3 regions of the Microbacterium sp. PRC9 genome follow, and region 3 is predicted to be linked to each of the others. Evidence: predicted binding sites of a transcription regulator. Region 3 holds the regulator's gene; each other region holds the start of a gene.
What was found. Region 3 encodes LexA, which represses DNA repair genes until DNA is damaged. Its sites were predicted from a motif close to TCGAACANNTGTTCGA; they were not measured.
Positions count from the first base shown of each region.

Region 1: Q9R33_RS08985 (DUF222 domain-containing protein) is a predicted target of LexA. The motif match lies at 994-1,009, and genes of this name have one in related genera.
Region 2: Q9R33_RS14380 (DUF222 domain-containing protein) is a predicted target of LexA. The motif match lies at 1,245-1,260, and genes of this name have one in related genera.

Region 1 is NZ_JAUZUR010000003.1:473,825-476,090, forward strand. It holds gene Q9R33_RS08985 (DUF222 domain-containing protein) at 1-875, opposite strand, end outside; gene Q9R33_RS08990 (MATE family efflux transporter) at 1,239-2,266, shown strand, end outside.
Region 2 is NZ_JAUZUR010000006.1:119,574-121,839, forward strand. It holds gene Q9R33_RS14380 (DUF222 domain-containing protein) at 1-1,234, opposite strand, end outside; gene Q9R33_RS14385 (hypothetical protein) at 1,671-2,108, opposite strand; gene Q9R33_RS14390 (hypothetical protein) at 2,152-2,266, opposite strand, start outside.
Region 3 is NZ_JAUZUR010000007.1:268,098-270,363, forward strand. It holds gene Q9R33_RS17110 (hypothetical protein) at 1-653, opposite strand, end outside; gene lexA (transcriptional repressor LexA) at 769-1,449, opposite strand; gene Q9R33_RS17120 (LysM peptidoglycan-binding domain-containing protein) at 1,713-2,123, shown strand; gene Q9R33_RS17125 (histidinol-phosphate transaminase) at 2,191-2,266, shown strand, end outside.

The DNA.
Region 1 (2,266 bases), on a different contig from region 3:
GGGATGGTGACCTGGACGGTGGCGCGGATCGCGCGGAGGCCGGTGCCGGCGACGCAGTCCTCAGGTCCGGCGGTGAGCAGGGTGTCGGTGAAGATGTCGACGCGGAGCTGGTCCATCGTGCGCTCGTCGATCTCGACGTGATCGTCGAGGCTTTCGCCGTCGCCGTCGCCGTCGCCGTCGCCGTCGCCGTCGCCGTCACTCTCGCCGTTGCCCCGTGCGGTGATGACCGAGCGGGCCTGCTGCGTGAGGCGGTCCTCGATGCCGTGCGCCAGCGTCGCCGGCATGATCGCCGTCAGCGCGGCCATCTCGTCGGGCAGATCGACCACTTCGATGCGACGCCCGGCGGCTGCTTCTTTGTGGCGCTCCTCGAGGGTTCGCTCCAAGAAGCGTTCGGCGATCACCCGCAGCACCGCGGCCAGGCGTCCCGGTGTCAGGTTCGCGGCGCGCTCGAGCGCCAGGCCGACGAACTCGGCTCGCGCGGTGTCGTCGACGATCGAGGCGCCGGCGTCGTGGATCACCGAGAGGTGCGGCCTGGAGATCTCCCCGCGCTCGAGCGCCTCCACGCCCCCGGCGAAACGCTCACACAGATCGGCGGCCTCCGACAGCAGCCGGTTCACGGTCCATTCCGACACCCGGGTCGACGTCGCCAGATCGGCGACCAGCGCACGCCGGTCCAGCTCCGCCCGCCGCGCGCGCTCCGGGGTCGCATCGGCCGGCCCGGCGACCGCGGCCGCAGCATCCGCCAGCACCCGGATCTCTGCCGCATCGTCCATCGATCGACGCTTCCGCCCCGCCTCGAACGCATCGACCAGCCGCACGACCCGGAAGAACTCGGGCGCGACGCCGTCAGCACCGGGGTCGGAATTCGCAGACATGAGGCTCGCAGTCAGGGAGGAGTGGGCCGAGATTCCCGCGCGTCACGCGCATATGCCTCAACACCTGCCCGCGGCCGAACCGCTCCCCCCAAACGCCCTGAACGGGCCCACCCGATCTTCGAATCTCTGATCTATATCGTAGCCAATCTCACCACGAGAAGGAAGTTCAAATACGAACAAAAATACGAGTCACCCAGGCGGGCTGCCCGGGTGGGGCGCGCGAGGTTTTGCGCAAGAGCCCGAGCTGAGGATGGCGCTTCCGAATCGATTCGATACACTGGCTGCTGCCACTCGGCACCTCTCCGTCGCCTGCGGGCGCGGCATCCGTCCCCCTCCTCGTCTTCTCGTTCAAGAGCCGCCCTCATGACCACCGCCCTGACGACGGGCCGCCCCTGGCGCGTCATCCTCCTGTTCTCCGTCCCGCTGCTGATCGGCAACGTGGTGCAGCAGCTGTACCACTTCGTCGACGCCGTCGTCGTGGGGCGCCAGCTCGGCGTCGACGCGCTGGCCGCGGTGGGCGCGACGGGCAGCATGCTGTTCCTGCTGCTCGGGTTCGCGTGGGGTCTCACATCGGGCTTCGCGATCCCGACGGCGCAGGCTTTCGGGGCGCGCGACTACGCCGCGGTGCGCCGTTCCGTCGCGTCGGGCACGATCCTCACCGGCATCTGCACGCTCCTGCTCACCGTCGGCGCACCGCTGCTGACGGCGCCCCTGCTCGAGCTGCTACAGACGCCCGCTGAACTCATGGACGACGCCATCGTCTTCGCCCAGATCAGCTTCCTCGGCGCCGGCGCGATGATGTTCTTCAACTACCTGTCGGCGATCATCCGGGCCATCGGCGACTCGCGCACGCCGCTCGTCTTCCTCACGCTCGCGTGCGTGCTCAACGTCGCGCTCGTCATCGTCATGGTCGGCCCGCTCGGCTGGGGCGTGGGCGGGGCGGCGCTCGCGACGGTGGTGTCGCAGGCGATCTCGGTGCTGCTCTGCCTCGAGTTCGTACGGCGACGGATGCCGGTGCTCCACGTCCGCCGCGGCGACTGGCGTGTCAGCAGGGCCGAGCTCGCGGAGCACCTCCGCCTCGGTCTGCCGATGGGCTTCCAGGCCTCGATCATCGCGATCGGAACCCTCTCGGTGCAGGTCGCGCTGAACGAGCTCGGCGCGGACGCGGTCGCCGCGTACACCGCGGCATCCCGGGTCGACGGCCTCGCCGTCGCCCTCCTGCAGTCGCTCGGCCTCGCCGTGTCGATGTTCGTCGCGCAGAACCACGGCGGCGGCCGGCCCGACCGCATCCGCCGCGGCGTGATCGAGGCGACGTGGATGTCGGTGGGCGCGGCCATCGTGCTCGGTGCCCTGCTCATCGCCTTCGGCGCGATGACGGTGCGCCTCTTCAT
Region 2 (2,266 bases), on a different contig from region 3:
GCCTCTGATGTCGCAGCAGCGTGGTGTCTTTCAGCGCGTGGTCGGGGTCGCACAGCGGATCGAGGTTCGCGATGTCGGTTTCGCCGCGATCAGGACCGTGATAGGCGCAGTGGTGATCGATGTCTCCGTCGATCGCGAGGCGGTCGCAGCCGTCGCGTGCGCACGTGCCATGCACCAGAGCCAGCCACTCTCGTTGCGCACGGGTGGCCTTGCGGGCTCGCCGGTCCATGTCGAGGATGACGCCGGTCACCGGGTCGGTGATCACCCTCGTGAATGCGCCGGCGTCGAGCAGCATCTGCCGGGCGGTGGCATCGTCGATCGCTCCGATTCCGGGGATCAGGCAGTCACTGTTCAGATCCAGACCCGCCACCTCGGTGGAGATCGCCGGGAGGCGCACGCTCGCCCTCGCCGCGGGAACGAGCCGGTCGAGAGGAACGGTCACGAGCACCTTCGACTTCACTCGAGTGACGTCGCCGCCGATCAACATGTCAGCGAACAGATCCGCACGGATCTGCCCTGTCGTGCGACCGTCGCGCTGGACCGCAGGCATCTGCTTCGCCGTCAGCGAGAGTTCGCGGTCGAAAGCGTGTGCACGATCTGTTGTGACCATCGCGTATACCCACGACATGCCGTCGGCGACGTCCTCGACGTACACCGTGCGTCGAGCGAAGGCGGCTACGTGCCGCTGCGTGCGGGTGCACGCCGTCAGCCGGTCGGCGACCAGGCGAGCTTGCCGGCGGGTGCCGCTGACAGTGGACGACACGGCAATATCGCGCATCAGCTCATCGAACCCGCCGCTCGCATCGGGGACACTCTCGATGAGCGGCAACTGGGCGAGTACGGCCTTCACGTGCGCGATCGATATCAGCCCATCGCGCGCGGCCTGCCAAACGCGGGGGAGTTGCGCGAGCGCCCGTTGCGCCACGGCCGCCGACGACCGCACTTCGCCCTCCGTGAGCCGCAGCCGCGAAGACGCCTCGAGAGCTGCGCACCGCTCCGCCAGCGTGGCATCGCCGCCGAGCGATGGAAACCTTCCGGCGAGGCGCGGATCGAAGTCCACGTTCACGTACAGCTCAGGATGTGCGCGCGCGAAGTCGAGCACCTCGGCGAGATGCTCGCTCTGCCGCGACGCACGCCGGTTCATCTCGAACTGCGCTGACTCCGCGTCCCCGAACAACTCCCTGAGCACGAACGCATGGCCCACATGTTCAACGGTCGGCGAGAAGGCTTCCATGAGTCGAGTTTAGTACTTATCTTCGATCCTGCATAGATCTGACGTGAAGGTTGATCGAAGATAAGACGTCTGATCGCGCCTCCAGCGATCCTCACGCCGACCGCGCCGCTACGGTGGATCCGCCGCTCGAAAACCTCTCGGCGGGGGAGAAGCTCATATGCCCTCCAGGCCGAACCGCGTGTCGACGCCGTCGAACCGGGCCGCCGGGAGGCTCGGCGCCGCGTCGCGAGCTTCCAGCGTGTGGAGTCGGCGGCCGCCCTTGACAGTTACCGTGTCGTCCGCATCCAGCGCGTGCACACGACACAGCATGCTCAACGCCGACGAAGTTGCGGCCTTCCTTGATAAGCGCGACATGGCCTCGCGCGACGCTTTGAGCTGATGCGCTGACGTCCACGCGAAGCTCGCTGGCCCCGCATTCGACCTGTGCTCACGGGAGCTACAGCTCGATGACGACGTCGGCGTGCCGATTGCCGCCGCACTGTTCGGTGCCGTCGATGCGTACCCAGTCGAGGTCGAGGATGCTCTCCTGGACGATCGCCCCGGCGGCGTCAGAGACGCGGTATCCCATCAGCGCGGGGGAGTCGAGCAGTGTTGCGGTCCACCCAGCGATGCTGTCGCCTTCGAGGCCGAATATCCCGGTTGCGAGAGGTGTCGCCGTGGATCCGACCTCGACTGGTTCCTCGACGGGCCCCGGTGTGCAATCCTCCCCGCTGCAGAGCTCAAGGCTCAGCCCGGCTGTGGGTGCTGACAGCTGGATCGATGCGGCGCTGCTGTAGCCGATCGCGGGGCACGCGAACGGGATCGGAAACGATGTGCAGCCAGTGAGCGCGAGAATCAGTGCGGCCGCGACGATCGAAGAGGCGAGGCGTCGCATGGAGCCCAGTCTCGGGCCGATCGGGCCTCGCGCGAGGAGATCGTTATGAGCCTGCGACTTCGCCTGCGCTCACGCCCGTCCGTTCGGACACGCGCTCGCGCCGGCTACGGAGACGGAAGGCCACCCAGCGCGCGAACGCGGTGCACCCGCCGCAGACC
Region 3 (2,266 bases):
CGATCTACGAGGCGCTTCTTGACCTCCTCGATGATCGGGCCGAGCTGGATGCCCACTTCGCCGGTGTCGCTGATCACCACGGCGCCGCCGGAGGTGCCCCCGGCGGCGACGGCCGCCAGCGACTTGTGGCTGGCCCGCAGCGCCGTCTCCCACACATCGGCGAACGCGTCGGACTGCACCAGACGCGTCACGGTCGTGTCGACGAGGTTCTGCAGACCTTGGGTGGCCGGTGCCCGCAGCAGATCGAGCGCGGCGAGAGCCCGCGGCGGCAGATCGAGCTGCTGGATGCCGTCGAACAGGTCGTTCGTCAGGCCCTCGAGGTCGAGCGAGTCCTCGATCGCCGTGGTGACCTGGTCGGCCACGAGCGCCTGCACCTGCGGATCCTCGGCGAGCGGGGCGAAGGTCTCCACGAACCGGGTCTCGTCGACCAGTTCGACCCGCGCCCATGCCGCGACGATCGAGACGGGCACCAAGATCGTCGCGATGACGATGCACAAAGCAGACAGGAACGCCCGCCAGCGGTTGCCGTGCGCCTTCTCGGAAGGAGGTGCCGGCGGCGGCGATCCGGCGCGCAGTCGGGCGTTCTCGGCCTCGAGGGCGTCGAGGCGGGCGCGAAGCGCGGTGGTGTCGTCCGCGGCGGTGACGTCGGTCATTCCCCCCTTATAGCGCTTGGCCGTGATCCACCGCCACCCGGCGCACCAGTTGGTGTCGAACTGTGCGTGAACGAAATGTCGACGAGATCGGCGTGGCCGCGCTCGAACAGGGGATTCAGACCGCGCGCAGCACCGCGACGACCTTGCCCAGCACCGTGGCGTCGTCGCCCAGGATCGGCTCGAACGCGGAGTTGCGGGGGAGGAGCCAGGTGTGGCCGTCGCGCTGACGGAACGTCTTCACGGTCGCCTCGCCGTCGAGCATCGCGGCGACGATGTCACCGTTGTCGGCGGTGGCCTGCGATCGCACCACGACCCAGTCGCCGTCGCAGATGGCGGCGTCGATCATCGACTCGCCGGACACCTTGAGCATGAACAGGTCGCCCTTGCCGACGAGCTGGCGCGGGAGCGGGAAGATCTCCTCCACCTGCTGCTCGGCCGTGATGGGGACGCCCGCGGCGATGCGGCCGACCAGCGGAACCAGTGCCGCGTCGCCGACCGATGGCGCGGCGTCCGCGGGGCTCTCGGTGGCGGTGCCGGGCAGGTCGATGAGGACCTCCATGGCGCGGGTCTTCCCGGCGTCGCGCCGCAGGTAGCCGCTGAGCTCGAGCTGGTTGAGCTGGTGCGTCACGCTCGACAGCGACTTGAGCCCGACGGCATCGCCGATCTCGCGCATGCTGGGCGGGTAGCCGTGACGGGCGATCGAGCGCTGGATCACTTCGAGGATCGCGAGCTGCTTGTCGCTCAGGCTCTTGCGCCGGCGGGTCTGGGGCTTCTCTCGCCCGGCCGCGTCGCTCATCTTCCGGCTCCGTCCTGCGCTCGGCCGCCGAGCGCTGTTTCTTCGAATGTCGGAGGCCCGTGGTGGGGTTCTCGTATCGAAACCGTATCCGGATCGCATGCGTTGAGGTGGCAACCTCGCCGCGTGTCGCGTTCGAGAGATCGACGTCGGAATCCGGTATTGACATCCTACAGACTCGAAGATAGCTTCGGAAGAGAGGTTCGCATTCCCCGCTCCCCGCCGAGTGGAGAATGCGAATCTCTCCCCATCAGGAGGAGATGAGCATGACCGCGATCGACTTCACGACGTCCGTCCCGTCGCCGGCCCGCGCCGCCGGCGCCGCAGCCCAGCGCGCCACGCGCGCCGTGGCCCAGCGATCCACGCGTCTGCGGTTGACAGTGCGCGGTCGCCGCGTGCTCGCCGTCCTCGCCGCTCTTCCGGCCGTGATCGCCCTGAGCGTCGCGGTGCTCGGCGGCGGCGCGGCGCTCGCCTCGCGCGACGCGGGCGCTCCTGCCGGTTCGTTCACCACCGTGACCGTCGCGCTCGGCGAATCGCTGTGGACGATCGCGGAGGAGGTCGCCCCCGACCTCGACCCGCGCGACGTGGTCGACGAGCTCGTGCGGCTGAACGCCCTCGACACCGTCCTCGTCCAGGCGGGCCAGCGCCTCGCGATCCCCGCAGCGTACGATCGCTGATCGCACGGCGCGTCGCGCGGCGTCACGCGGCGAGAGCGCCCCGATGGGCGGGCCTACCATGGGATGGGTGAGTGCACGTCTCGAAGATCTCCCCCTACGCGCCGATCTCCGGGGGCAGAAGCCCTACGGCGCCCCGCAGGCGC